DNA from 2 places in the Catenulispora sp. GAS73 genome. Region 2 is predicted to be linked to the other one. Evidence: riboswitches for the same ligand, from Rfam matches in the RefSeq annotation. Region 2 holds a riboswitch; the other holds the start of a gene.
The links. A riboswitch is a leader RNA that binds a small molecule or an ion and turns the genes downstream of it on or off. The one in region 2 is predicted to bind ZMP and ZTP.

Region 1 (3,397 bases), on a different contig from region 2:
GCCGCCGGACATGTGATCATCGCCGGTAAATCAGGACAGGGATACCTGCTGGATCCGACGCGGCTCGGAGGCGTCGGCGCGGGAACGGCGTTCTCTGCGTGCGCCGCCTTCGGCGCGGCAGCGGTGCAGGGCGACGTGGTGTACCTGCCGTGCGCGGACGGCACGCGCGCGTTCCGGATCGGGAGCCAGGCGACGCAGCTCTGGCATGCGGCGCACAGCAACGGACAGCCGGTCGTGGTCGGCAACCGGATCTGGGTCACCGACTACGACGCCGGGGTGCTTCACGCGCTCGATCCGGCGACCGGACAGACGACGCGACAGGTGTCGACCGGGGCGTTGCCGCATTTCGCCACGCCGGCCGTCGTCGGGGACAGGCTGTTCCTCGGGACGGTGACAGGCGTCGCGGTCATCAGTGCGACGCCATAGCCTTCGACCCGAGGTCGCGCCGTAAAGCCAGCGCCCCGTCAGTCAGCGCCCCATCAGTCAGGGCCCCGTCAGTCAGCGCCGCGTGAGCTGCCGCCGCGCCGCCTCCACGGTCTGCTCCAGCAGCACCGCGATCGTCATCGGCCCGACGCCGCCGGGCACCGGCGTGATCAGGCTCGCCTTCTCCACCGCGCTGTCGAAGTCGACGTCGCCGACGTTGCCCGGGTTGTAGCCGGCGTCGATGACGACGGCGCCGGGCTTGATGTCGGCGCCGGTGATGAACCTCGGCCTGCCGACGGCGGCGACCAGGATGTCCGCCTGCCGGGTGTAGGAGGCCAGGTCGGCAGTGCGCGAGTGGCAGTAGGTCACCGTCGCGTCCCGGGCCAGCAGCATCATGCCCACCGGCTTGCCCAGGATCGGGCTGCGGCCGACCACCACCGCGTGCTTGCCGGCCGGGTCGACCTCGTACTCGTCGAGCAGGCGCAGGATCCCGCCGGGGGTGGCCGAGACGAAGCCGGGCTCGCCGAAGGCCATCGCGGCGAAGGAGTGCATCGTCACGCCGTCCACGTCCTTGGCCGGGTCGATGGCCTCGAAGGCGGCGCGCTCGTCGATGTGCGGCGGGACCGGGTGCTGGAGCAGGATGCCGTGCACGTCCGGGTCCTGCGACAGTTCGGTGAGCGCGGCGACGAGGGTGCCGGTGGTGATGGTGTCCGGCAGTTCCACGTGCCAGGAGCCGATCCCGGCCTTCGCACTGCGGTTCTGCTTCATCCGGACGTAGGTCACCGACGCCGGGTCCGAGCCGACGAGCACCGTCGCCAGGCACGGCGTCACGCCGTTGGCGGTCAGGGCGGCCGCGTCGGCCGCGGCCTGGTCGACGATGCGCCGGGCCGCGGCGGTTCCATCCATGAGCATGAGCGCGCCTCCTGGGCGGCTTGTCACGAAGTCGCCCAGGCGCACGGCAAAGACACGGTGTCAGGCCGCTCCCCGGTGGTGTCCCACCTCAGCGCCAGTCACGGCCCGACAGCACTCTAATTGAAAAGCCGGCCGACGCGAGCCCTACGCGTCCGGCGCGATCTTCGCCATCGCGTTGATGATGCGGTCCATCGCGTCGCCGCCCTTGGGGTCGGTGAGGTTGGCGAGCATCTTCAGCGTGAAGCGCATCAGCATCGGGTGCGACAGGCCGCGCTGGGTGGCCAGGCGCATCACCTTCGGATTGCCGATCAGGCTCACGAACAGCCGGCCCAGCGTGTAGTAGCCGCCGTAGGTCTCCTTCAGCACCCGCGGGTACGCCGACAGCGCGAGCTCGCGCTCCGGGCCGGAGGGGCGCGCCAGGGCCTGCGCGATCACGTCCGCGGCCAGCTCGCCGGACTCCATCGCGTAGGCGATGCCCTCGCCGTTGAACGGGTTCACCATGCCGCCGGCGTCGCCGACCAGCAGCACGCCGCGGGTGTAGTGCGGCTGGCGGTTGAAGCCCATCGGGAGCGCGGCGCCGCGGATCGGCTCGGTACGGTTCTCCTCGTTGAAGCCCCACTCCTCGGGGGTGTTCTTCAGCCAGGCGCGCAGCAGGTCCGGGTACTTGACGTTGCGGAAGGACTTGGTGGTGTTCAGGATGCCCAGGCCCACGTTGGAGGTGCCGTCGCCCATGCCGAACACCCAGCCGTAGCCGGGGAGCAGGCGCGTGCCGTCCCAGAGCTCCAGCCAGGATTCGAGGTAGTCGTCGTTGGTGCGCGGCGACTTGTAGTAGGTGCGGTAGGCGACACCCATCGGCCGGTCGTCGCGCTTGTGCAGGCCCAGCGCGATCGAGAGCCGGGTGGAGTTGCCGTCGGCGGCGACGATCAGCGGGGCGTGGAAGGCGGTGTCGCGCTTGGCGCCGTCGGCGTCGGTGATGCGCGCGGTCACGCCGATCACCCGGTTGCTGCGCGGGTCCACCACCGGTCCGGTGACGTTCGTGTTCTCGTGCAGCCGGGCCCCGGTCTTCTGCGCCTGCCGGGCCAGGATCTGGTCGAAGTCGGCGCGCGGCCGCACCAGCCCGTAGTTCGGGTAGGCGGCCAGCTCCGGCCACGACATCTCCAGCCGCATCCCGCCGCCGATGATCCGCAGGCCCTTGTTGTGCAGCCAGCCGGCCTCCTCGGACGTGTCGACACCCATCCTCACGAGCGACTTCACCGCGCGCGGCGTCAGGCCGTCGCCACACACCTTCTCCCGCGGGAACTGGGACTTCTCCAGCAGCAGGACGTCCAGGCCGGTGCTGGCCAGATGGTGGGCCGTCGCCGAGCCCGAGGGCCCGGCCCCGACCACGATGACGTCGGCGACGTTCTCCGAGGGCACGGCCTCGCTCGGAGCGGTGGAAGAGGTTTGCGCGGTCACCCGCCCGATTCTAAGCGCAGGCCAGTCGGGCGCCGCGCTCAGGCCGGGCGATGCGGCGCGGTGCAGCGTGATGGGGCGCTAACAGACGCCGACCTGGGCGCCGACAAAGTGGACGGCGTCGGACGATCTCAGCCGGCGCCACGGCGAGCCGGGCAAGCATCCGGCACGAGCAGGCATCGCGATCATGCATCGCGCGCACCCGAATGGTGGCACCGCACGCCGAGCTCACCCGCTACGGCGCGACCCCGCCCCGGCTCGGCGCCGGCTTGAACTTCGCCGTGTTGTCCACCGCCGGGTGCGCCTGGCCGGCCGGGCCGGCGGCGAAGGCCAGCAGCATGTTGGCCGTCACCTGCTGCGCGAAGGTGTGCGCGGCGGCGTCCATCTTGTCCGTGCAGCCGCCGCTGACCAGCGCGCAGTTCCAGCGCATCGTGCCGCTCGCGAAGACGCCGGCGCCCGAGGGCACCGTGTAGTACGCCGAGTCCGCGTAGGAGGCCTTGCCCTGGCAGGTGATCGGCGAGTGCGTCAGCGCCTCGATCGGGTGCGGGGTCGAGGAGTCCGACACCACCCGGTCGTACTCCACGCCGATCAGCCCCTTGAACGACTCCCC
Region 2 (3,397 bases):
CGGGCACGGCGGTTTCTGCGTGGCGCGGCACGAGGGGCGTGCGGTGTTCGTGCGGCACGCGTTGCCCGGCGAGCGGGTGGTCGCGGAGGTGACCGAGGGGGACTCCAAGGACTCGTTCTGGCGCGCCGACGCCGTGGAGGTGCTGGAGGCCTCCGAGGACCGCGTGGAGGCGCCGTGCGAGTACGCGGGGCCGGGGATGTGCGGCGGCTGCGACTGGCAGCACGCGAGCTACGAGGCGCAGCTGCGGATCAAGGGCGAGATCGTCGCCGAGCAGCTGCGGCGGCTGGCGAAGCTGGACCGCGAGGTGGTTGTCGAGGAGGTCGCCTCGCCGTTCGGCTGGCGGACCCGGGTGCAGTTCGCGGTGGACCCCGAGGGGAGTCTGGGATTCCGCAAGCACCGTTCGCATGAGGTGGTCCCTGTAGAGGAGTGCGCTATTGCGTCCTCCGGCGTGGACGAGGTCGGCGCTCTGCAGAGGAGCTGGCCGGGTATGGAGACGGTCGAGGTGATCGCCGCGACCGGCTCCGCGGACCGGGCTCTGGTGGTCACGCCGAAGCGCGGCGAGCAGATGCCCTATGTGGATGCTGACGTAAAGGTGTCGGTGCTGCGGGGCGTCTCCAGGAACACGCACATCTCCGGTGTGCAGCGCATCCATGGACGTCCTTATGTGCGCGAGGTCGCAGAGGGCCGCACCTGGCGGGTCAGCGGAAGCGGTTTCTGGCAGGTGCACCCGGCGGCCCCGGACGTCCTGACCGAAGCGGTCCTGGACTTCCTGAAGCCGCGCGCGGGCGAGTCCGCGTTGGACCTCTATTGCGGTGTCGGCTTGTTCGCGGTGCCGCTGGCGGAGGCGGTCGGCGAGGACGGCACCGTGCTGGCCGTGGAGCTGGACCGGCAGGCGGTCAAGGACGCCGCGCACAATCTCGGGTTCGTGGAGGACGAAGAGGAGAGCACGGAGTTCCCGTGGGTGGACCTCGTGGAAGGCTCCGTGGACGAGGTCCTCGCCGACGACAGCTACGCGCCGGACCGCGCCGACCTCGTGGTCCTGGACCCGCCGCGCGCCGGTGCCGGACGCGAGGTCTGCGCCCGGATCGCCGCTCTGGCGCCGCGCGCCGTGGCCTACGTGGCCTGTGACCCGGCCGCCCTGGCGCGGGACGTCGCGTACTTCGCGGAGGCCGGGTATGAGTTGACGAACCTGCGGGCCTTCGATCTGTTCCCCATGACTCGGCATGTGGAATGCGTGGCGCTCTTGGAACCCGCGCAGCGATAGCATCTACCCATCGCGACTGGCGCAGAACGCACGCTTTTCTCCGGGGATGTCTCCGGAGCGGAGTGTGTGGAGGTGGAAGCGACCACCGGGAAGCGATCGATGTAGCGGGCACCGCGCGCCTGGGTGTCCTTCCGGACGATGACGCCCGAGGAGGCATCACATGCACTCGCCCGCCATTCCCGAGCTCGCCCAGGAAGACCCGCAGATCGCCGGTCTGATCGAGGACGAAGCGCGCCGCCAGTACGAGAAGATCCGCATGATCGCGTCGGAGAACTACGTCTCCGCCGCGGTTCTGGAGGCTTCCGGCACGGTCCTGACCAACAAGTACTCGGAGGGCTACGCCGGCCGCCGCTACTACGAGGGCCAGCAGTTCATCGACCCGATCGAGAACATCGCGATCGAGCGGGCCAAGGAGCTGTTCGGCGTGGCCCACGCCAACGTGCAGCCGTACTCCGGCTCGCCGGCGAACCTCGCGGTGTACCTGGCGTTCCTCAAGCCCGGCGACACCTTCATGGGGGCCGGCCTGGCCGCCGGCGGCCACCTCACGCACGGCTCGCCGGTGTCGGTGACCGGCAAGTGGTTCAACCCGGTGGCCTACGGGGTCTCCCGCGAGACCGGCATCGTGGACATGAACGAGGTCCGCGACCTGGCCCTGAAGGAGCGCCCGAAGCTGATCTTCTGCGGCGGCACCGCGATCCCGCGCACCATCGACTTCCCGGCCTTCGCCGAGATCGCCAAGGAGATCGGCGCGATCCTGGTCTCCGACATCGCGCACATCGCGGGCCTGGTCGCCGGCGGCGCGCACCCCTCGCCGGTGGGCTACGCGGACGTCATCACCACGACCACGCACAAGACCCTGCGCGGTCCGCGCGGCGCGATGATCCTGACCACCGAGGAGTACGCGACACCGATCGACAAGGCCGTGTTCCCCGGCCTGCAGGGCGGCCCGCACAACCACACCACGGCCGGCATCGCGGTGGCGCTCAAGGAGGCCGCGCAGCCGGAGTTCAAGACCTACGCGGCGACCGTCGTGGCCAACGCCAAGGCGCTGGCCGCCGGGCTCACCGAGCGCGGCTGGGACCTGGTCTCCGGCGGCACGGACAACCACCTGATCCTGGCCGACCTGACGCCCAAGGGCGTCACCGGCAAGGTGGCCGCCAAGGCGCTGGACGCGGCCGGGATCGAGCTGAACTACAACTCGGTGCCGTTCGACCCGCGCAAGCCCTTCGACCCCTCGGGCATCCGGCTCGGCGCCGCCGCGATCACCACGCGCGGGCTCAAGCCGGAGCAGATGGGGCAGGTCGCGCAGTGGATGGACGAGACCGTGGAGGCCGCGGCCAAGGGCGACACCGAGGCGTACCCGCGGATCGCCGGGCAGGTGCGGGAGTTGATGGCGCAGTACCCGATGCCGGGTTGGGCAGCGGTCTGATGTCGGACTAAGGGGCGCTCACTTCTGTGGGCGCCCCTTAGCGTTTCAGCGGGATGGGCGACTGCGTGGCTTGAGGCGGATGCCCGGCAGAGGCGGCGCGGGGATGCGCTCCTCGACTGCGTGCCCTGCGATGTCCGGGAAGCGTTCCAGGTTGCGCTTCTCCCAGTCATTGCGGGCTTCCTCGATGTCTTCATGAGTACGCCCCACGAAGTTCCACCACATGACGATGTCCTCGCGGAACGGCTCGCCGCCCAGCAGGATCAGGTGTGCGCCGGCGCGACTGGTGAGCGTCAGCTCACTGCGTCCCGTGCCGAGGTAGAGGAGCGGCCCGGGCGGGACGTCGGTCTCGGTGTCAGAGTCGGCCACCGTGAGGTCCCCGTCGATGACCATCACCGCGTGCTCGTGGTAGTGGGTCAGCGGGATCGTCGCCGACGCGCCGGGGTTGACGGTGATGTCGGCGCCGACGATCGGGGAGTAGGTGGTCGCCGGGGAGGTGACGTCGTCCAGCGTCCCGAGGAAGACCAGCGCGCGCAGACCGGGGAGTTCGTAGACCGGGAGGTCCCGGTGCTGCTCGAAGTGCGGGGCGGTGTCGCGGTGCTCCCGCGGCAGTGCGGTCCACAGCTGCAGGCCGTGTCCCACCTGCCCGGCTTCGATGCCGATCTCCGAGTGCGCGATCCCTCGGCCCGCGGTCATGATGTTCAGCT

Region 1: another riboswitch for ZMP and ZTP. It lies ahead of ABH935_RS37020 (bifunctional 5,10-methylenetetrahydrofolate dehydrogenase/5,10-methenyltetrahydrofolate cyclohydrolase); the one in region 2 lies ahead of glyA (serine hydroxymethyltransferase).

The regions. Positions count from the first base shown of each region.
Region 1 covers NZ_JBGCCM010000031.1:54,155-57,551, reverse strand. Annotated here, with positions in the region: gene ABH935_RS37025 (PQQ-binding-like beta-propeller repeat protein) at 1-426, shown strand, start outside; gene ABH935_RS37020 (bifunctional 5,10-methylenetetrahydrofolate dehydrogenase/5,10-methenyltetrahydrofolate cyclohydrolase) at 499-1,335, opposite strand; ZMP/ZTP riboswitch at 1,362-1,447, opposite strand; gene ABH935_RS37015 (geranylgeranyl reductase family protein) at 1,480-2,799, opposite strand; gene ABH935_RS37010 (N,N-dimethylformamidase beta subunit family domain-containing protein) at 3,023-3,397, opposite strand, start outside.
Region 2 covers NZ_JBGCCM010000049.1:37,622-41,018, forward strand. Annotated here, with positions in the region: gene ABH935_RS45265 (class I SAM-dependent RNA methyltransferase) at 1-1,264, shown strand, start outside; ZMP/ZTP riboswitch at 1,267-1,396, shown strand; gene glyA (serine hydroxymethyltransferase) at 1,425-2,693, shown strand; gene ABH935_RS45275 (pirin family protein) at 2,739-3,397, opposite strand, start outside.